DNA from 4 places in the Arthrobacter sp. 01T419 genome. Region 4 is predicted to be linked to each of the others. Evidence: riboswitches for the same ligand, from Rfam matches in the RefSeq annotation. Region 4 holds a riboswitch; each other region holds the start of a gene.
What was found. A riboswitch is a leader RNA that binds a small molecule or an ion and turns the genes downstream of it on or off. The one in region 4 is predicted to bind thiamine pyrophosphate.
Positions count from the first base shown of each region.

Region 1 (5,261 bases), on a different contig from region 4:
TTGTCTCAGCCTGCTTGGCGATGACCGGGAAGGTAGCAATGTTGATGAGCGTCGGGACAATCGGCACCCCCTGGTCGAGCAACCGCGGAATGTGATGCGGCAGGAGGCCGGTGGCGTGCTCGATGCAGTCGATGCCGGCGTCGAGCATGTCGTCGATAGTTCCTTCGGCGAAGCAATGGGCCGTCACCCGAGCTCCCTCGTCGTGCGCGGCTGAGACGGCGTCCTTGACGCTGGCGGCCGGAAAGGACGGACCCAAGTCCCCGAGCGAGCGGTCGATCCAGTCTCCTACGATCTTGACCCAACCGTCTCCGGACCGGGCCTGCTTGCGTACGGCCTCCACCAGATCTTCCGGCTCGACTTCCTCTGCCAGCCCGGGGATGTACCGGCGCTGCCTGGCGATGTGCCGGCCCGCGCGGATGATCCTCGGCATGTCCGTCCGGCGCTGCAGCCAGCGTGTGTCACTTGCGGAGCCGGCGTCGCGGATCAAAAGTGTCCCGGCGTTCCGGTCCGCCATTGCCTGAAGGCGCGCGGTCTCCTCGTCAACAGCTCCGCCCTTTCCCAGTCCAACATGGCAGTGGGCGTCGACAAGGCCGGGGAGCACCCATCCGTCCAGGACAACGCTCGGCGCGGCAGCAGGCCGCAGAAAGGTCAGCCGTCCGTCGACCGACCAGAGCCCGCGCCGTTCGTCCCTGGGCCCTGTGAGGACGGTGCCGCTGAACTCGATGATTTCTGGCATGCTTCCACACTAAACTCCGGCGCGATCGCCTGCTCGGTCACATCTGTCCTGGGTCACATCTGTCCTAAGTCACATCTGTCGTAGGTACCAACGGCTGTGGTAGCTTCGTCTACGACCACACGGGGGCCCTTGCAAGGGCTGAGATCGGGCTGATGCAGCCTGCGACCGTTGAACCTGTCCGGGTAATGCCGGCGAAGGAAGTGAGTAATCCTTTGAGTACCAAAGAAACACAGCTGAGCCCTACCCAAAACGGATCAGCGCAGGAAGTGACCCAATCCCTCAAGTCGCATTCCCTCGCGTTCCTGGAGGATGCCGAGGCGGGAATCCGGGTACCGGTCACGGAAATCGCCCTGGAACCGTCCCCCAACGGCGAGGCGAATGCGCCCTTCCAGGTGTACCGTACCGCGGGGCCCGGGAGTGATCCGGTGGTCGGCCTTGAGCCGTTCCGCAGCGAGTGGATCGAAGCGCGCGGCGACACCGAGGCATATAGCGGACGTGAACGGAACCTGCTCGACGACGGCAAGTCGGCCGTGCGCCGCGGCGCCGCCTCCGCGGAGTGGAAGGGCGCACAGCCGGTGCCCCGCCGCGCCGTCGAAGGCAAGACTGTCACCCAGATGCACTATGCCAAGCAGGGCATGGTGACGCCCGAGATGCAGTTCGTGGCACTTCGCGAAAACTGCGATGTTGAACTGGTCCGCAGCGAAGTCGCCGCCGGCCGGGCCATCATTCCCAACAACATCAACCACCCGGAATCCGAGCCGATGATCATCGGCAAGGCCTTCCTGGTGAAGATCAACGCCAACATCGGCAACTCGGCCGTCACCAGTTCCATCGCCGAAGAAGTGGACAAGCTGCAGTGGGCCACGCAATGGGGCGCAGACACGGTCATGGACCTGTCCACGGGCGACGACATCCACACCACCCGCGAATGGATCATCCGCAACTCCCCCGTGCCGATCGGCACCGTGCCCATCTACCAGGCGCTGGAGAAGGTCAACGGCGAAGCCAACAAACTCACGTGGGAAATTTTCCGCGACACCGTCATTGAACAGTGCGAGCAGGGTGTGGACTACATGACCATCCACGCCGGCGTGCTGCTGCGGTACGTGCCGCTCACCGCCAACCGCGTGACCGGCATCGTTTCCCGCGGCGGCTCCATCATGGCGGGCTGGTGCCTGGCCCACCACGAGGAAAACTTCTTGTACACCCACTTCGACGAACTCTGCGAAATCTTCGCCAAGTACGACGTCGCCTTCTCTCTCGGCGACGGACTGCGCCCGGGAGCGACGGCGGACGCCAACGACGCCGCACAGTTCGCCGAGCTGGACACCTTGGCCGAACTGACCATGCGGGCCTGGGAGTTTGACGTGCAGGTCATGGTCGAAGGGCCGGGCCACATTCCGTTCCACTTGGTGCGGGAGAACGTGGAACGCCAGCAGGAACTGTGCAAGGGCGCGCCCTTCTACACCTTGGGCCCGCTCGTCACCGACGTGGCGCCGGGCTACGACCACATCACTTCGGCCATCGGTGCCACGGAGATTGCCCGCTACGGAACCGCGATGCTGTGTTACGTCACACCCAAGGAACACCTGGGCCTGCCGAACAAGGACGACGTCAAGACCGGCGTGATCACGTACAAAATCGCTGCCCATGCTGCCGACCTCGCCAAGGGACACCCCGGCGCCCACGAACGCGACGACGCCTTGTCCAAGGCCCGCTTCGAGTTCCGCTGGCGCGACCAATTCGCACTGTCGTTGGATCCAGTCACGGCGGAGTCGTTCCATGACGAGACCCTTCCTGCCGAACCGGCCAAGACAGCGCATTTCTGCTCCATGTGCGGACCGAAATTCTGCTCCATGCGCATCAGCCAGGACATCCGCGACGAATACGGTTCAGCGGATTCCCAAGCAGCCATCGCGGAAATGTACAGCGGCATGCGCGAAAAGAGCGAGGAATTCCTGGCCTCCGGCGGCAAGGTCTACCTGCCTGAGCTGGAAGTTCCTTCAGGAGCGAAGTCAGGAAGCCTGAACTGATCAGGAAGCCTGGACCGACCCGGCGCGGCTGACGTCCGCAATGAAGGAACGGATGATCCGGTCTCCTTCAACTGAGTCATGAGGCCGGTGTCCTCCTGCCGCAACGCGGTGGAGGGCGCCGGTTTCCTGCAGGTACCCGGCGATCTCTTCGTAGAGCGGTTCCCATCCACCGGTCAAGACAAGCGTAGGAACTCCCGGGACAATATGCAGGGGCGCCTCCCAGGGTGGCGCCTGCAGCCGCAGGCGCCGGGCGGTACGCCGGGCCTCCGGGGTACTGAGGACGGCTGCTTCGGAGGAAAACGCCCGGCGGACGAACTCACGTTGGTAATCGTCATCGCTGAGTTCGTGCCGGATCCGGAACAAGGGTTCCATCAGCGCCCGGTAGGCCGCAGTGGCGGGCAGTTCAGCCGTCAAAGAAAGGCATGCCGGTTCAACCAACACGAGGGAGCGGACCAGGTCCGGCCTCTCCACCGCGGCCAGCATTGCGGAGATAGCGCCTTGGGAATGCGCCACGACATGGCCACCACGGGCCGGGCCGGAGGATGACGCGGCTTCTCTCGCTCCCAAGCATTCCAGCACGATGTCCACATCTGCGGCGACATCGGATTCCAAAGGCTCCGCCTGCGCGTCAAAGCCGTGGCGTTTGAGGAAGAGCGCGTCATAGTCCAGTGCCATCCCGTGTTGCTTCGGCCAAGCGGCAGCGCCGAACGTGCCTGCTCCATGGACGAACACAACGCGCTGCTTTTGCATTCATCCAGCCTATGGCACGGGGCTGACAACCAAACTCACTGGCCGCTGGGGGACGGTTACTTGCCGCCGAGGAACTTGTCGAAGCCCTTGGGCAGGTTCAGCTGCGCGGGGTCGAAGTCGCCGGCACCCTGGCCGAATGCCGCGCCGGTGGGAACAGCCTTCGCCCGCTTGTTCTCGGCGTCTCGCAATTCCTGGGCGGCCTTGGCGGGGTTGCCGGAACGGGCCTTCTTCTTCGGCGCGCTCTTGGCACCCTTGCGCGAACCACCGCCACCGATGCCGGGCATACCCGGCATCCCCGGCATGCCGCCGCCCTGGGCCAGCTTCTTCATCATCTTCTGGGCCTGCGCGAAACGCTCGAGGAGGCCGTTGACCTCGGAAACGTGCACGCCGGAGCCTCGGGCGATGCGGGCGCGACGGGAGCCGTTGATGATCTTCGGAGCCAGGCGCTCATGCGGAGTCATGGAGCGAACGATGGCCTCCACGCGATCGATCTCGCGCTCGTCGAACTGCTCCAGCTGCTGGCGGATGTTCTGCGCACCCGGCATCATCATGAGCATCTTCTTCATGGAACCCATGTTGCGGATCTGCTGCATCTGGGCGAGGAAGTCGTCCAGGGTGAAGTCTTCCTGATCGGCGAACTTCTTCGCCATCCGGGCCGCTTCGTCCTTGTCCCAGTTCTTCTCGGCCTGTTCGATCAGGGTGAGAACGTCACCCATGTCCAGGATGCGGGAGGCCATGCGGTCCGGGTGGAACAGTTCGAAGTCGTCGAGGCTTTCGCCGGTGGACGCGAACATGACCGGCTTTCCGGTGACGGACGCGACCGACAGGGCGGCACCGCCGCGGGCGTCGCCGTCGAGCTTTGACAGCACGACGCCCGTGAAGTTGACGCCTTCATCGAACGCAACGGCCGTATTGACCGCATCCTGGCCGATCATGGAGTCGATCACGAACAGCACTTCGTTCGGGATGATCGCCTGGCGGATGCGGCGCGCCTGGTCCATCATTTCGGCGTCGACGCCGAGGCGGCCAGCGGTGTCGACGATCACGACGTCGTGCAGCTTCTGGCGGGCTTCGTCGACGCCGGCGCGTGCGACGGCGACAGGGTCGCCGGTGGGAACATCCAGGTCTGATGTGGTGCCCGGGTGCGGTGCGAAGACGTGGACGCCAGCGCGTTCACCGACGATCTGGAGCTGCGTCACGGCGTTGGGACGCTGGAGGTCGGCGGCAACAAGTACGGGGCTGTGCCCTTGGGCCTTGAGCCACTTGGCGAGCTTGCCCGCGAGGGTGGTCTTGCCCGCGCCCTGCAAGCCGGCGAGCATGATGATGGTGGGGCCGGTCTTCGCCAGGCGGATACGGCGTGTCTCGCCGCCGAGGATCTCCACGAGTTCCTCGTTGACGATCTTCACGATCTGCTGGCTCGGGTTCAGGGCCGCGGAAACCTCGGCGCCCAGAGCACGTTCACGGATGCGCCCCGTGAACTCGCGGACCACGGAAACAGCAACGTCCGCATCCAACAGGGCGCGGCGGATCTCCCGGACGGTGGCATCGACGTCGGCCTCGGTGAGGCGACCCTTGCCACGGAGATTCTTGAAGGTTGCTGTCAACCGGTCAGAGAGTGAATTGAACACGCGCCGTGCACTTCTTTCAATGGTCTACGAATGGCGGCCATTCCGGCGCGCCAACATCTTGACGATTCCTGCCCCAAACAAATCTGACTCAACTGAGGGACTCGACTATCTAGG
Region 1 covers NZ_JBFTQF010000001.1:18,773-24,033, forward strand. Annotated here, with positions in the region: gene AC1DLO_RS00115 (amidohydrolase family protein) at 1-736, opposite strand, end outside; TPP riboswitch at 846-953, shown strand; gene thiC (phosphomethylpyrimidine synthase ThiC) at 949-2,769, shown strand; gene AC1DLO_RS00125 (alpha/beta fold hydrolase) at 2,770-3,519, opposite strand; gene ffh (signal recognition particle protein) at 3,576-5,147, opposite strand.
Region 1: another riboswitch for thiamine pyrophosphate. It lies ahead of thiC (phosphomethylpyrimidine synthase ThiC); the one in region 4 lies ahead of AC1DLO_RS19620 (ECF transporter S component).

Region 2 (5,261 bases), on a different contig from region 4:
GACATCGACCTTGTTGTTGCGGAAGGCGCGCAGCGCCTGTTCACGGGCACCTTGGCCGAGGTCGCCGTGGATGGCCGCGGCAGCGAAGCCGCGATCCACGAGTTCCTCGGCAACCTTGGCGGCGGTGCGCTTGGTCTTGGTGAAGATGATGGTCCGGCCGCGGCCGCGGGACTGCAGGATGCGAGCGACGACCTCGGTCTTGTCCATGCTGTGGGCACGGTAGATCAACTGGCGGATGTCGCGCTTCGTCAAGCCTTCGTCGTTCGGGTCCGCGGCACGGATGTGCGTGGGCTGCGTCATGTAGCGACGGGCCATGGCAATGACCGGGCCAGGCATGGTGGCCGAGAAGAGCAGGGTCTGGCGGACGGCTGGAGTGCCGGCAATCAGGGTCTCGACGTCCGGAAGGAAGCCGAGGTCCAGCATCTCGTCTGCTTCGTCGAGAATCACCATGCGAACGTTCTTGAGGCTCAGGTGCTTCTGCTTGTAGAGGTCGATCAGGCGGCCGGGAGTACCGACAACCACCTCGACTCCCTTCTGCAAGGCTTCGATTTGCGGTTCGTAAGCACGGCCGCCGTAGATCGTGGCGATGCGCGCGTTGCGCTTCCGGGACGCCGTCTGGAGGTCGTTGGCCACCTGAACGGCGAGTTCGCGGGTAGGAACAATCACCAGGGCCTGCGGTGCGCCGGGAACTGCGAGCTTGTCATGGCCGGCGTCGCTTGGTCCGACGACGCGCTGCAGCGCCGGGATGCCGAAGCCGAGGGTCTTTCCGGTACCGGTCTTGGCCTGGCCGATGATGTCGTGTCCGCCGAGGGCTACCGGGAGGGTCATGGCCTGGATGGGGAAGGGGTGGGTGATTCCGGCGTCGGCGAGCGATTCAACGATGTCGGCGCGGACGTTGTAGTCGGCGAAGGACTTTTCTGCGATCTCGTGCGGCGTTTCGTCCGAGGAAATGGTTTCCTCGGGTTCGATCGTTTCGGTTCCGTCTGTCAGAACTTCATGGGTGTGCAATTCACTCACAGTGGAGTTTTCCTTATTCATTTGGGCTGCGCTGCGTGCTCAACGGTGGTGGCAGGGCCGTTCCGGAGCACGAATGGGCGCAAGCAAATCCAGTGGAAGCCGATCGCGGGCTATCTAAATACTGGCACTGGTGACCAGCTGGTGTATCTCAAGATCGCGTAGGGGCGGGCTTGTTGATGTCAAAAAATTAACTGAATCAACGACCGGGCATCCATTACTACTCACACAGTCTAGCGTCTGGGGGCCGTAAACCCCGGATCGTGGTCCCAAGCCTGCGGACGATCAGGGCTAGGCGAGGAGTTCGAAGGTGATTTGGCGGGTCGCGATGTCCGCGTCGAGCAACTTCACGCGGACCTTCGTGCCGGACTCCATTTCACCGTCGCAGCGAGCGGTGACTGCGGGCTCGGCGATCTGGACGATGCCGAAAGGGCCGCGTGGAACTCCGTTCCCGTTGCCGTTCCCATTGCCATTTCCATTCCCGTTGTTGCCGTTGCCGTTGTTCTTGGCGGGTTTCGATCCGGAGATGACGACGGCGTCGAATTCCTGGCCGATATGGTTTACCAGAAGCGCAGCCTCCACCGTGTCCAAAGCCAGCCGCTCCATCCGGTTGGCAAGCTGGTCTGACCAGGCCATGATTTGCGGCAGGCTCGGGAGGGCGTTCCGTGCCCATGCGGGGATCTCGGTCCCGTTGCTCAGCGCTTCGCAGATGACCAGCACAAAGCGATCGATGAGCCGCCGCAGCGGCGCGGTCGCGTGTGCATAGGGGGCGCCAATGGCCGACTGCATGACGCTGTCCGGCACCTCGCCGTCAAAAGGCGTGTAGCCGGCGCCACGGAAGAGCATTCCCGCCGAATGGAGAATGGCCAGTTGCCGCGGATCACTGCCATCGAGGGTCCGCAGATATTCGCCGTAGCTGATCCCGCCGGTCCAGGGTTTGCCAAGCGCCCCGGTCTGGCGCTTGAAATGGAGCAACGAGCGCTCATCGGGGGCGGGCATGGTGCGCAGGATTCCCACCTTTCCGTCGAGCATCAGCTGGGCGGCGGCCATCCCGGTCATCAGCGAAATCTGGGCGTTCCAGTCCTCTACCGGCAGCGGGGGAGCCGCAACGATCCTGTACCCCTCGCCGTCGGGCAACTGGACGATTTCCTGTTCCGGCATGTTCAGGCTGGCTCCGCCGCGGCGGCGTTCGAGTTCCACTCGCTTGAGCCCAACCTCCTTGAGGAGTTGCAGGACCTGACCGGCTGTTCCCGAATCAATCTCGGCCTGGACTCCCTTGTAGTTGAGCTTGGCGCGGCTGCGCACCCTGGCCCGACGCACGGAGACCGTGCGGAACTCCGCGTCGGCGTCGAGCTCGAAGTCCCATACGAACGCGCCGCAGGTCTGGCCAGCCAGCAGGCTTGCCGCGCGCTCGCTGATGATCTCGGGGTGCAGCGGTATACGCCCATCGGGGGCATAGTACGTTTGCCCGCGGTGGCGGGTCTCGGCGTCGAGCGCCCCTCCCGGAGTCACAAAAGAGGGCACGTCGGAGATCGCGTAGAGAACCCGGTAACCATCGCCGGATCGCTCAATGAAAAGGGCTTGGTCGAGGTCCGTGGAAGATGCCGGATCGATCGTGATGAACGGAATGTCCGTGCGGTCCTGCGTCGGCAGCGCATGGCCGGAAACCGCAGCTTCGGCGTCGCGCAGCGCGTCGAGGGGATAGCCAGCGGGCAGCTCAAGCTCAGTTCGAAGCGCCGCGAGCGCCTCTGCGAGCGTGTTCGGCGTTTCACTGACATTCGGGGCTATCCGCTGATGTGACACGAAAGTCAGGGTAACGCCAAAATCCCGTGGAGTCTTGCTAGGCCGCCGCAGCGTCCAGGGCAGCCAGGAGTGCCTGGGCAGCCGCCGTCGGATCCTCTGCGTCAGTGATGGCCCGCACCACGACGATGCGGCTGGCACCGGCTCGCACCACTTCCTCAACGTTGCTCAGATCGATGCCGCCGATCGCAAACCAAGGGAGCACAACGCCGCCCACCGTCTCTTCGTCTGCCTTCTTTACGGCGTTGGCGGCGTACTTCACCAAGTCGAGTCCGACGGCGGAGCGCCCCGGCTTGGTGGGGGTTGCCCATACCGGTCCGACACAGAAGTAGTCCAGTCCGCTGCGGCCAGGCGAAGCGGCGATGGCAGCGTCAATTTGTTCTGGGGTGTGCGTGGAGAGACCGATGATGGTGGGGTCGTGGAGCAGCTTCCGCGCCGAGCGCAGCGGAATGTCCTTCTGGCCGATATGGAACACCGGAGCGCCCGAGAGGGATGCCACGTCCGCTCGGTCGTTGACGGCCCAGAGACGGCCGTGACGGTGCGCCACGGAATGCAGGACCTCCAGCAGCTCCAGTTCCTCGGCCGCCTCAATGGTCTTGTCCCGCAGCTGGATGATGTCCACGCCGCCCTCGAACGCGGCATCGACAAACTGCTCAAAGTCGCCCTGCTGCTTGCGGGCGTCGGTGCATAGGTACAGGCGGGCAGTGGTGTGGACATCATGCTGGGTCATGGAAACAGAGTAGTTCCTCTAAACTGGGCTGGTACCGCGGGAGCTGCGGCGGCAGTCACAATCGCCGCGCGGCTGAGAGGGCTTCAGCGCCGACCGCTTGACCTGATCCGGCTAGTACCGGCGTAGGGAAGGACCCCATGGACGAAGTAAACACTCAACACGAACCCCTGCACGAGCCTCTGCACGCGGATGTGGCGGTGATCGGTGGCGGTGTCATTGGCCTCGGCATTGCGTGGGAAGCCCGGAGATCCGGCCGCTCGGTTGTTCTGATCGATCCCGCACCGGCCAGCGGCGCTACCTTCGCGGCAGCGGGCATGTTGGCGCCCGTCAGCGAACTGCATTACCAGGAAGAGGACCTCCTGGAACTCATGCTCGAATCGTCGGCAATGTGGCCGGACTTCGAACGCAATGTGACCGGCTCAAGTACCCGAAGCAGCACGGGATACCGCACGACGCCGACCCTCGCCGTCGGCGCGGACGCTGCGGACCGCCGGGCGCTCGCCGACCTCCGGGACGTCCAGTTGGCCAACGGCCTGGTGGTGGAATCCGTGCCGGTACGCGAGGCACGGGAGCGCGAGCCTCTGTTGAGCCCGCAAATTTCCTGCGCCTTCCACATCCCAGGCGACCACCAAGTGGATCCGCGCCGGCTTTCAGCCGCGATTCTGGGCGCGCTGGCAGGCCACCAGCCCGGCGATTCCAGTTGGATTCCGGGAGTCGAAGGCGGTTTTGCGGTCCAGGACACTGCGGCTGGCCTCCTGTGGGAGGACGGGCGCGTCGTCGGGGCTTTGCTGGACTCAGGCATCAAAGTGCTCGCCACGGAAACAGTGGTTGCCAACGGGCTGCACGCCGCCCGGTTGAACGGACTGCCGGATGGCCTGTCGCTCCCGTTGCGTCCGGTGTATGGCGACATACTGCGGCTCCGCGTCTCGGACCACCTGCAACCCCTGGTTACCGCCACCGTACGAGGAATGGTGCGCGGAGTGCCCGTATATATCGTCCCCCGCGACGACGGGACCGTGGTGATCGGCGCGACGCAACGTGAAGACGGCTTGTCGGCGTCCGGGGGATCGGCCAACCCGGTGTCAGCCGGCGGCGTGTACCAATTGCTCCGCGACGCCCAGGTACTTGTCCCGGCTGTTGCCGAACTGGAACTCCTGGAAGCGAGTGCCCGTGCCCGTCCGGGCACTCCGGACAATGCACCGCTGCTGGGCCGGGTCGGCACTGAGGATGGCGGGGACACCCCCGTGCCCGGCCTCATCGTAGCGAGCGGCTTCTTCCGCCACGGTGTGCTCCTCACCCCGGCAGCGGCGAAAATCTGCGTCGGACTCATGGATGGCGCCGTCGATCCCCGGTGGAACAAATTCCGCCCGGACCGCTTCTCCCGCCCCCTTTCAGCAGTAAGGGCCTCCACAGACGGGCTATCGGCCGCCACCTCACATCCCCTTCCGAAGGACCACACATGAACATCAAGTTGAACGGCGCAGACCACACACTGAGCGACGACGCGTCTGTCACCACCCTCGTCAGTCACGTCACGGGACGGGTTGTGGACTCCAGCGGCCAGGCGGCCGACGGACGCAAGATCGGCGTCGCCGTCGCACGCAATTCCGAAGTGGTGCCGCGCAGCCAGTGGGCTGCCACCGCGCTCGCAGAGGGCGACGAACTCGAAATCGTCACCGCAGTACAGGGAGGCTGAACCATGACCACAGCAAGCACT
Region 2 covers NZ_JBFTQF010000001.1:627,947-633,207, reverse strand. Annotated here, with positions in the region: gene AC1DLO_RS02950 (DEAD/DEAH box helicase) at 1-1,017, opposite strand, end outside; gene AC1DLO_RS02945 (RNB domain-containing ribonuclease) at 1,306-2,817, opposite strand; gene thiE (thiamine phosphate synthase) at 2,855-3,544, opposite strand; TPP riboswitch at 3,571-3,690, shown strand; gene thiO (glycine oxidase ThiO) at 3,682-5,007, shown strand; gene thiS (sulfur carrier protein ThiS) at 5,004-5,240, shown strand; gene AC1DLO_RS02925 (thiazole synthase) at 5,244-5,261, shown strand, end outside.
Region 2: another riboswitch for thiamine pyrophosphate. It lies ahead of thiO (glycine oxidase ThiO); the one in region 4 lies ahead of AC1DLO_RS19620 (ECF transporter S component).

Region 3 (5,261 bases), on a different contig from region 4:
GGCAGAAGCCGGTACCGAGGAAGCCCTTGAGGAAGGCGTGACTTCCCGTCGCCGCCGGCGCCGTCGTCGTGGCGACCAGGATCTGGAATTGACGGGCGGCGGAGACGACGATCCCCCCAACACGGTGACACGTGTCCGAGCTCCCCGCGCACACGTGGAGTCGAGCACCAGCTCTGACCGCGTTACCAGTGTCAAGGGTTCCACGCGCCTTGAGGCCAAGAAGCAGCGCCGCCGCGAGTCCCGCGAAACCGGCCGGCGCCGCCAGGTCATCACGGAGGCCGAGTTCCTTGCTCGTCGTGAGTCGGTGGACCGCCAGATGATTGTTCGTCAGCGCGACGACAGGATCCAGATCGGCGTGCTGGAAGACGGCGTGCTTGCGGAGCACTTCGTGTCCAAGACGCAGCAGGATTCGCTGATCGGCAACGTCTACCTGGGCAAGGTCCAGAATGTACTGCCGTCGATGGAAGCCGCATTCGTCGACATCGGACGCGGCCGCAACGCCGTGCTGTACGCCGGTGAAGTCAATTGGGATGCCGTCACTTTGGAAGGCAAGCCGCGCCGCATTGAGAACGCCCTGAAATCGGGCGATTCCGTGTTGGTACAGGTCACCAAAGACCCGGTGGGCCACAAGGGTGCGCGCCTGACGAGCCAGATTTCGCTCCCGGGCCGTTACCTCGTGTACGTGCCTGGTGGTTCCATGACCGGTATCTCCCGCAAGCTTCCCGACGTCGAGCGCAACCGTCTGAAGCGGATCCTTAAGGATCGCCTCCCGGACAATGCGGGCGTTATTGTCCGGACCGCGGCCGAGGGCGCTTCCGAGGAGGAGCTGACGCACGATATCAACCGCCTGCGTGCCCAGTGGGAAGGGATCGAAAGCCAGTCCACCTCCACCAAGATCCTCGCGCCGGAACTGTTGTACGGCGAACCGGACCTCACCATCAAGGTTGTGCGTGACGTCTTCAACGAGGACTTCTCCAAGCTCATCGTCTCCGGCGACGAAGCCTGGGACACCATCGAGGCATACGTCACCTATGTAGCGCCGGATCTGGTGGGCCGCCTCGAGAAGTGGACCTCCGATCAGGACATCTTCTCGGCATGGCGTGTGGACGAGCAGATTCACAAGGCGTTGGATCGCAAGGTCTTCCTGCCCTCCGGTGGTTCGCTCGTGATCGACCGTACCGAGGCCATGACGGTTGTTGACGTCAATACCGGGAAGTTCACCGGCAGCGGCGGTAACCTCGAGGAGACCGTCACCAAGAACAATCTTGAGGCTGCCGAAGAAGTGGTCCGCCAGCTGCGTTTGCGTGACATCGGCGGAATCATCGTCATCGACTTCATCGACATGGTCCTCGAATCCAACCGCGATCTCGTGTTGCGCCGCTTGGTCGAGTGCCTTGGCCGGGACCGCACCAAGCACCAAGTTGCCGAAGTGACCTCTCTTGGCCTAGTCCAGATGACCCGCAAGCGCATGGGCACCGGCCTGCTTGAGGTCTTCGGCGAGCAGTGCGAAACGTGTGCGGGACGCGGAATCGTCACCCATGACGAGCCAGTGGAGCACCGTCGGGCCAACGTTGTGGCCGCCGAGCATCACCACCCGCGTACCGAATCACAGCCGGCCACCCGTCCGGAGCAGCGCAAGCGCCGCCGTGGCAGGGGCGCGGGGCAAGGGACCACTGAGCTCCCGATCACCCCTCCTGTGCCGGTCCACACCGTGGAATCCACTGATCCAAGCCGCCAGGCAGCCACCCGCGCAGCACTTGCCACCATCGCCGCCGCGGCCCACGCCGCCCACTTGCACGACGACGAGCTCCACCACGCCGCGGAATCGTTGGCAGGCACGCCCGAGGCCGGAGCTGCCCCCGCGGCCGAGGCAGCTCCCGTTCAGGCTCCCGTGATCGCAGCTGTCGCCAAGGAGGCCTCCGGTTCAGTTACTGAGGAGCGCTCTAAGCCGGTGCTGCGGTTCGGCGGCGAAGAGGTCGCGTTGCCCTTCGTTCACCACGAAGAGCCGGCGAATGGGGCGCCTGCCATGAGCCTGGATCTGTTGGCACAGGCGTTTGCGGGCCTCGGCGAGGCTCCTGATACCGAGGCGAAGGCGACGGGAACCCAGGAATCTCCGGCAGGGCTGTCCGCCGGGGAAGCCGGGGAATCCCCGGAGTCCGGAACGCGCGGGCGCCGTGGCCGGCGCAACCGTAGTGCCAGCCGGGCACAGGGTGCTGCCAACGCCACCAACGTGGAGCACCACGAGGTCGCCGCGGCTGCCTCGGGTGGAACTGCGCACGAGGCTAAGGCGCCAGCCGCTGCCCCAGCCAAAACGACTACAGCAGCCGAGCCGATCATCCTCGGTGTCGGCGTCCCCAAGTCCGAGCTCTAGAAACAGTCCCTGTCCGAAGCCCCGGCACCTTCTACTCCAATGGAAGGTGCCGGGGCTTCGGCGTTCCCGGACCGCTGAAGCCTCCGGTCCAGTAATCGATTTCGCCAGACATTATGACCGGTCCATTTCACTAGTGCAGGAGTGATCCGGGTTAAGCTAGGGGACTGACACGGGGTGCCGCGCACCAAGCCGGCTGAGACCAGACCCGTTGAACCTGTCCGGTTAGCACCGGCGAAGGGATGTCTCGCATGACTGTTCCAGCGCATTCAGCTGTCTACCCGCTCAATACCGTCCGCCGCGCCGTTCCCAGGGTCCTCAGCATTGCCGGTTCCGATCCTTCGGGCGGTGCCGGGATCCAAGCCGATCTGAAGAGCATCGCAGCCAACGGCGGCTACGGCATGGCGGTCATCACGGCGCTCACGGTACAGAACACGCAGGGAGTCACTGCCGTTCACGTGCCTCCCGTGGAGTTCCTACGCCAGCAGCTGGACGCCATCAGCGAGGACATCGCTGTCGACGCCGTCAAAATCGGCATGCTCGGCGACGCCGCGGTCATCGACGAGGTCCGCCGCTGGCTCGGCGAGGTTCGCCCCGCCATCGTGGTTTTGGACCCGGTGATGATTGCCACGAGCGGCGACCGGCTCCTGGCGGAGTCAGCTGAAACCGCGTTGCGGGAACTCCTGCCCCTCGCTGACTTGATTACCCCCAACCTTCCCGAATTGGCCGTGCTGCTCGGCGAACCTGAGGCCACTGACTGGGCATCGGCGCTGGAGCAGGGCAAGCGCTTGGCCGCAGCCTGCGGAAACACCGTTTTGGTGAAGGGCGGCCATCTGCAGGGAACCAGCTGCCCGGACGCGCTGGTCAACACCGGAGGACTCCTCAGCCAGGACGTAGTGGAATTTGCCGGCCCCAGGGTGGAGACCCGCAACAGCCATGGCACAGGATGTTCGCTGTCCTCGGCGATGGCGACGGCCAAGGCGCGGCTTGGCGATTGGGAGTCGGCCCTGCACGTTGTGAAGCCCTGGCTCCAGGAGGCGCTGACCCAGTCCGGAGTGCTGGAAGTGGGGAACGGCAACGGGCCGATCCACCACTTCCATGCGCACCAGAACGCCCTCCAGCCGGGTGCTTTCGCCGCCAGGATGTGGGACGCCGCCCAAACGGAGCTCGAGGCCATCTATGGCCTGGTCTTCATCCGGGACCTGCAGTCCGGCGCGCTCGGCGAAGGGCAATTTGCCTATTACTTGGCCCAGGATGCCATCTATCTCAACGGCTACTCCCGCGTCCTGGCCCGAGCAAGCGCCCTGGCCCCGAGCGAAACAGAACAGTTGTTCTGGGCTCGCGGCGCGCAGATGTGCCTTGAAGTCGAGTCTGAATTGCACCGGAACTGGCTCAGTGGACGTCAGGTCAGCGGAGTACAGGGACCCGTCACCAAAGCCTATGTGGACCACTTGCTGGCGGCATCGGCGTCGGGCAGCTATGCCGTTTTGCTGGCCGCTGTCCTGCCCTGCTACTGGTTGTACGCCGAGGTGGGACAGCAACTCCATCATGGCTATCTTCAGGCGGAAGCCCCGGCTGAGCACCCTTACGCGGACTGGCTGCGCACCTATGCCGACGAGGCGTTTGCCGAGGCTACCCGCAAAGCGATCGACATCACGGATGCCGCTGCGCAGGCGGCTTCCCCTGGGGAGAGGGCTGCGATGATGGAAGCATTCTCCCAGTCTTGCCGCTACGAAACGGCATTCTTCGATGCTCCAAGGCTGCACGGCTGAGCTTGGTTCCTGTTGCGGAAGGACGGGACGAAGGACTGTTCCGGCGGGCGCTGCAGCGTGTCGGAGTGAGGATCCGAGCTTTTCCCGGCCGGCAGGGTAAGGTGGACGGGCACGGTACCGGATGGCGGCATAGCCAGTCTGTGGCAGCCATCACGTGGCAGCCTCCGGACCTGGCCTCATTTGCAGCCGAAGGCGAAACTAGCGTAATCTAGATCTTCGGTGCTTACGCCAACACTTGGGTTATGCCCCCAGAAACCGTTCACTTGGAACTGACCTTTCATTTGGAACTGTTCGAGGGATGACTCATGGATTCCGTACCGGAGTCCACGGCGTTGAGGCACAGCGTGAACCAGGCCCGTTTTCGGATCGGGGTTCCGCACGCAAATTTAGTAATAAACGTCGAGAGAAGTGAGTGCCCAAGTGGTGTACGCGATTGTCCGCGCAGGCGGCCGCCAAGAAAAGGTTTCCGTTGGAGACTACGTAACCCTGAACCGCGTCCCCGGTGGAGCCGGCAGCACCCTTGAGCTGCCCGCACTGCTCCTGGTGGACGGTGACAAAGTCACGTCCGCCGCTGCGGACCTGGCCAAGGTCAAGGTTACGGCTGAGATCCTCGAAGACCTCCGTGGTCCGAAGATCGTCATCCAGAAGTTCAAGAACAAGACCGGCTACAAGAAGCGCCAGGGTCACCGTCAAGAACTGACCAAGATCAAGATCACCGGTATCAAGTAACCACTGGTTGCTGTTCAGGTTTTCAACAGATTCCCCAGAATTTAAAGGCAGGCATTTCAAATGGCACATAAAAAAGGCGCGAGCTCCACTCGCAACGGTCGTGACTCCAACGCCCAGTACCTTGGCGTAAAGCGCTTCGGTGGCCAGGTCGTTTCCGCAGGCGAGATCATCGTCCGCCAGCGTGGCACCCACTTCCACCCGGGCGCCGGTGTCGGCCGCGGTGGCGACGACACCCTGTTCGCACTGCAGGCCGGTGCGGTTGAGTTCGGTACTCGCCGTGGCCGTCGCGTCGTGAACATCGTTGCTGCTGCAGCTGCAGAGTAATAACAAGTTCTGAACGGGTGGAGCGGGCCGTATGGCCCGCTCCATCTGTCTTTTTAACCGCACTAGAA
Region 3 covers NZ_JBFTQF010000010.1:116,982-122,242, forward strand. Annotated here, with positions in the region: gene AC1DLO_RS15590 (Rne/Rng family ribonuclease) at 1-2,371, shown strand, start outside; TPP riboswitch at 2,532-2,628, shown strand; gene AC1DLO_RS15595 (bifunctional hydroxymethylpyrimidine kinase/phosphomethylpyrimidine kinase) at 2,620-4,140, shown strand; gene rplU (50S ribosomal protein L21) at 4,561-4,869, shown strand; gene rpmA (50S ribosomal protein L27) at 4,930-5,193, shown strand.
Region 3: another riboswitch for thiamine pyrophosphate. It lies ahead of AC1DLO_RS15595 (bifunctional hydroxymethylpyrimidine kinase/phosphomethylpyrimidine kinase); the one in region 4 lies ahead of AC1DLO_RS19620 (ECF transporter S component).

Region 4 (5,261 bases):
AGGAAGACCGACACGAACTTGGCCAGCGGATTCGCGCGCGTCAGGAGCGCATTATTGCTGCGCAGGCTCAGGGCTTCCCTCATGCCGCACCCGCTTCTTGCCGGGCTGCGCCTTGCAACGCAGGCTCGAGCCGCATCTCGGTGCCGCCCAGGACGGAACTGAATTCCTGGTCGTGGGTCACGGAAACCACGGAGGTGCCGGCATCGAGCAGTTCGGACAGGAACGACGCCAACTCGGCCCACGTGTTGGCATCCTGCCCGAAGGTTGGTTCGTCCAGCACCAGGACGCGCGGGTGCGCGGCAAGCACGGTGGCCACTGACAGCCGCCGCTTCTCGCCGCCGGAGAGCGTGTACGGATTGGCGTCCACCAAATGCCCCAGCCGCAGCCGCTCCAGCAACTCGTCCACGCGCTCCTCGCCGCGGCCAAGGTGTTTGGGGCCGAACATGAGCTCGTCAAGCACCCGGCCCGTAACGAACTGGTGCTCAGGCTCTTGGAACACGGTCCCGATGCGGGAGATCAACTGCTGGGCCTTCCACTTGAAAGGATCGGTGCCGGCACCGTCGCTGAGCCCGACGGCGGCAGTCACCGTACCGGAAACGGGCGCCAACAGGCCGGCCAGGGTCAAAGCGAACGTGGACTTTCCGGCGCCGTTGGGCCCTGTGACGGTCAACGCCTGCCCGGCGAGCACGTCGGCGTCTAGTCCGGCCTGCACAGGAACAGGCGGGATGGTTGTGAATCCTCGGCGGCGCGCCCGCTCACGTGACACAGCAAGCTCCTGGGTGGCGAGCAGCAGCTCTCCCCCGTCCGTCGCCCCAGAACGGGGCCGGGTGGCCGGCACGTACCCGGGCACCCAGACGCCCGCAGCAGTGAGCATGTCCCTTGCTTGCGCCAGCATTGTATCCGGATCGCCATCCAAGAGCACAGCGGGCGTGGACCCTCCCTCAGAGGAGCGCCCCGGCTGGAGCACCACGATCCGGTCCACGAGGTCTTTCCACACGGAGACTCGATGCTCCACCACCACCAGGGTGGCCCCGGTCTTGTCCAGGCAGCGGCCCACGGCATCGCGGACCTCCAGCACGCCCGCGGGGTCCAGGTTGGCGGTCGGCTCGTCCAAGAGAATCAGGCCAGGCCTCATCGCCAGGATGCCAGCCAGCGCAAGGCGCTGTTTCTGCCCGCCCGAGAGCGCCGACGTCGGATGGTCCAGCGCAAAGCCGCCTGCGGCACTGTTCCGCAGCCCGACGTCGTCGAGCGCTTCATCAACGCGCTTCCAGATCTCTTCCCGCGGCACGCAAAGATTCTCGGCGCCGAACGCGACGTCGTCACCCAGTCGCGAAAGCACCACCTGGGTCTCGGGATCTTGCTGCATGAGCCCGGCACGGCCCCGCTGGGCCCTCGGCGAAACGCCGTCCACCAGCAATGAGCCGGTCTCGTCGGCGTCGTCGCCTTCCTCGCCCAGCACGCCCGCCAGGGCATGCAGGAGCGTCGACTTGCCTGCGCCCGACGGGCCAAGCAGCAGCACACGCTCTCCCGGACGAATGTTCAGGTCCAGAGCGTGGATGGCCTGCGTGGCGCGGCCCGCGTGCCGCCAGCCCCAGCCTTGCGCGGAAATTGCGGCGGGTCGCACCACAGCGGAGGTGCCGGAATCAGGACTGGGCATCAGGAAAAGACGGGCTCCGAAGCGGCCTTGCGGGACGCGAACGCGCTCAGGACGCCAGTTTTGGCCAGGCCGCGGGTGGCGATCCAGGCCAGAGCGCCGGCAATGACGGCACCGGAAACCGTGCAGAACGCGATGTAAGCGAGCTTGTCGACGGCTTCGTAGGCGATGTTCCAGCCCCACGGCAGGAAGGAATCGTTCAAGCCGCAGAACAGGCCCGCACCGGCACCGGCCAGCAGGGACGCAGGCAGGTTGAACTTCTTGTACATGAATGCCAAGAAGATGAGCTCTGCACCGAGTCCCTGGAGGAGTCCGGACATCAACACGGTGGTGCCGTACTGGGAACCCATGATGAGTTCGCTGGTGGCGGCGACGGTCTCACAGAAAATTGCCGCACCGGGCTTGCGGATAATGAGCATGCCCAGCACAGCTGGAATCATCCAGCCGCCAGCAATGATGCCGGTCACCGGCGGGTATGCGGCGGTCATCGGCGTCGAGACGAGAGCAGCCATCTGGTCCCACGCCCAGAAGATCACGCCGCCGGCGATGGAGATCAAAGCCGCCACCACGATGTCCACGACACGCCAGTTGTAACCGGGCTTGGTGATGCCCGGCTTTGCAGAAATACCAGTCATTTTGTCCTCCTGAGGAACAGGAGGGGAAAGTGTTTCGGCTTGCCTCCGAGCGGCCTCCGCCGCACCGGTTCCGGACACTATGAGAACTCGACTCCCTTGCGCCGGTACTAGCCGGATCAGGTTCGAGGGTCTGCGGTTGTCCGCACTCTCAGCGCCCGTCCTCCGTGCCGCATTGCTGCGAGCCCGACGGCGGCGCTCCCCTGTCGTTATCAATCCACCCTTTTGGGCGTGGTTCAGTTTACACCTTGGCAGGGTTGTCGGGACGGTCACAAAAGTCGGAAACGAAGGATTCTGCTGGATCATTCGTGGTCTCAGCGCACGCAGGCCTGCGGTGGCGCGGACGGGCGCCGGAACTGGGAGAATGATCCAGCAGAATCCATCGCAGCAAGCTGGCAAAGGAGCGGTCTTGGCAGGCATAGGCGAAGCGAACAGCACCACGGTGTCCGAACCAAGGCTCGCCGCGAGCGTGATCCTGGTCCGCGACGCTCCCCTTCCCGGGAGCACTGACGGTCCGGCCGGCCCTGACGCTTCGGCCGGCCCTGGCGCTTCCGCCGGTCCTGACGGCCGGGTGGCTTCCCAAGGTGCCGCGAGCGGCCTGGAAGTCTTCGTCCAGCACCGGGTGTCCACGATGGATTTCGCCGCGGGCATGGTCGTTTTCCCCGGCGGCCGAGTGGACAACGTGGACAGCACCGGCTGGGACTTCGCGGACGACGTCGTCGAGCGGCACGCGGCCGCATGGCACCGGAGCAGCATCGCCGTCGAGCCCGCATCGGCCCGGCATAACGCCGGCCGGGTGCTGGCGGCCGCGCAACGTGAGGTGTCCGAAGAGGCCGGGCTAAAGCTCGACGCCGGAACCCTTCGCCCGTGGGCCAACTGGGTCACTCCGGAGGACCAGCCCAAGCGCTTCGACACGTACTTCTATGTTGCCTGCCCTTCAGCCGGGGCCGAGCCACAGCACCAGACTACGGAGGCATCGTCATCACTATGGATGCCGGTCCGCGGAATTCTTGATGCCGAGGCCGCGGGGACCCTCAAGCTCATGCCGCCCACCTTGGTCCTGCTGGATGAACTGCTCGCTCTCGGCACGGTGGAGGCTGTGTTGGCTGAAGAGCGTGACATCTTTCCCGTGCGGCCGGAGCCCGGGGCCTTGCAGGAGTTCTTCCGGCTCAGGCGCCAACCCCCGTCCGTTGCTCCGTAACTGTCCTGAAGTGGGGTTAGGCTGGGGATGGTCCTGTTTCCTCCCGCAAGGAGTCCCGGAATGAACCTGCTCTTCAAACTGCTCGGTACCGGTGTGAGCATCGGCGCAGGAATCGTCGGCAGCAAGCTCGTCAACGCGCTGTGGGAAAAGTCCACCGGCAACAAGCCTCCGAAGGGCCACGACGACATGGAAGCGAGCCTGCGCTCAGCCCTGACCTTCGCTCTGATTTCGGCCACCGTCAGCACCGTCATCCAAGTTCTCGCCAGCCGCAGCACTCAGCGCGCCATCTCGCGCTTCTCGAAGACGCAGGACATCGTCTAGGCCGACGGGCCGCCATTCCCTGTGGTGCCACCCGTGTGCCCGCCGTTTCGGCTGTGCGGCACGTCCGAGCCTGCTTCTTCAGCTTTCTCGGCTGCCCGCTCACCAGCCGCACGTAGCACCACGGCCTCGAGTTCGTCTGTGCTGAGCAACTCGGGGTGGAGGTGCTTCGTCCTGTAGCCTGCGCGGCCCACCATGTGTGCGGACACGGGCACCGTCAGCAGTTGGAAAATCCAGGCGACCGCCAGGATCGGCCAAACCCACCATTCGCGCATCTGCAGCCCGATCGCTGCCAAGACAAGGAACAGTCCCAGCACTTGCGGCTTGGTAGCTGCGTGCATGCGGCTCATGAGGTCCGGGAAGCGCAACAGTCCGATTGCCGCGCCCAATGACATCAGCGCACCCGCTATCAGCAGCACTGCGGTGACGGCGTCGATCACGGCATCCACTCCGGTGGCGTTAGGAGTCATTGACCTGTCCCCTCCGGTCGGCCACGAAGCGGGCCACCGTCACCGATCCGACAAACCCGATCAACGTCAGCGCCACGAGTAGCACGAGGTTGTTGAGGTGCCTGTTGACGGCCATGTCGATGGACAGCGCCGCGCCCAGAATGGCCAGGAGCACGTCGGAGGCGAGCACGCGGTCCAACAGTGACGGCCCGACGGCGATCCTGTAGATCGCGCCAGCCGCCGCGAGGCTCAGAATCACCGCCGTAACGATCAGCACGATGTCTTTCATGAGCTGGCTCCCCTCGTTGCAGACAAGCCTTCGGCCTGGAGCGCGTCCACTTCCGCCCGTGTGCCCATGATCCGTATCAGCGAGGCCTCCGTGTCCTGGACTTCCCGGCGGAGCTTGGCGGTGTCTGAATCGTTGCGGACATTGAGTCCGTGGATGTAAAGGGTAGACGTCGAGCGGTCCACCTCAACCACCAGCGAACCCGGGATCAGCGAAATCACGTGGCCCGTGGCTGTGACCATGAGGTCGGAATGGCTACGTAGTGGGACAGCGACGACTGCGTTGGTCACCGAAGGCCCGCGGAAGATCGCTAGGTACATGACCTGGAAGCTCGCGGCCACCACTTTGCCAAGGAACACAACGGCGAAAGGAATAGCCCGCAGCAGGTTGAACCGTCCGCTGAGTTCCACGGGAGGCAAGTAGAAGATCCTGGCCACCACCACCGCGATCAGGGCACCGAATACGAGGTTGCCCGGGCTGAAGTCCCGCCAGAGGGCACCCCAGACGACCACCAGCCAGACCAGCAGCGGCAGCTCGGTGCGGAACGAAATCCGCTTGCGACTCACTTTCCACCTCCTTGCGCTGGCGCGGCCGGCAAAGCCTTGCCTGCTGGCGAGGCCGGCAGAGCTCCGCCTGCCGGAACGCCCGCTGGCGCGTCACCGTGCGGCGCGGCGATTCCCGGCATCGGAGCTTTCTCGCCAAGCACCGAGCGGATATATGC
Region 4 covers NZ_JBFTQF010000017.1:58,483-63,743, reverse strand. Annotated here, with positions in the region: gene AC1DLO_RS19630 (energy-coupling factor transporter transmembrane component T family protein) at 1-83, opposite strand, end outside; gene AC1DLO_RS19625 (ABC transporter ATP-binding protein) at 80-1,657, opposite strand; gene AC1DLO_RS19620 (ECF transporter S component) at 1,657-2,289, opposite strand; TPP riboswitch at 2,365-2,501, opposite strand; gene AC1DLO_RS19615 (NUDIX hydrolase) at 2,696-3,487, shown strand; gene AC1DLO_RS19610 (DUF4235 domain-containing protein) at 3,548-3,808, shown strand; gene mnhG (monovalent cation/H(+) antiporter subunit G) at 3,805-4,275, opposite strand; gene AC1DLO_RS19600 (MrpF/PhaF family protein) at 4,265-4,543, opposite strand; gene AC1DLO_RS19595 (Na+/H+ antiporter subunit E) at 4,540-5,106, opposite strand; gene AC1DLO_RS19590 (Na+/H+ antiporter subunit D) at 5,103-5,261, opposite strand, start outside.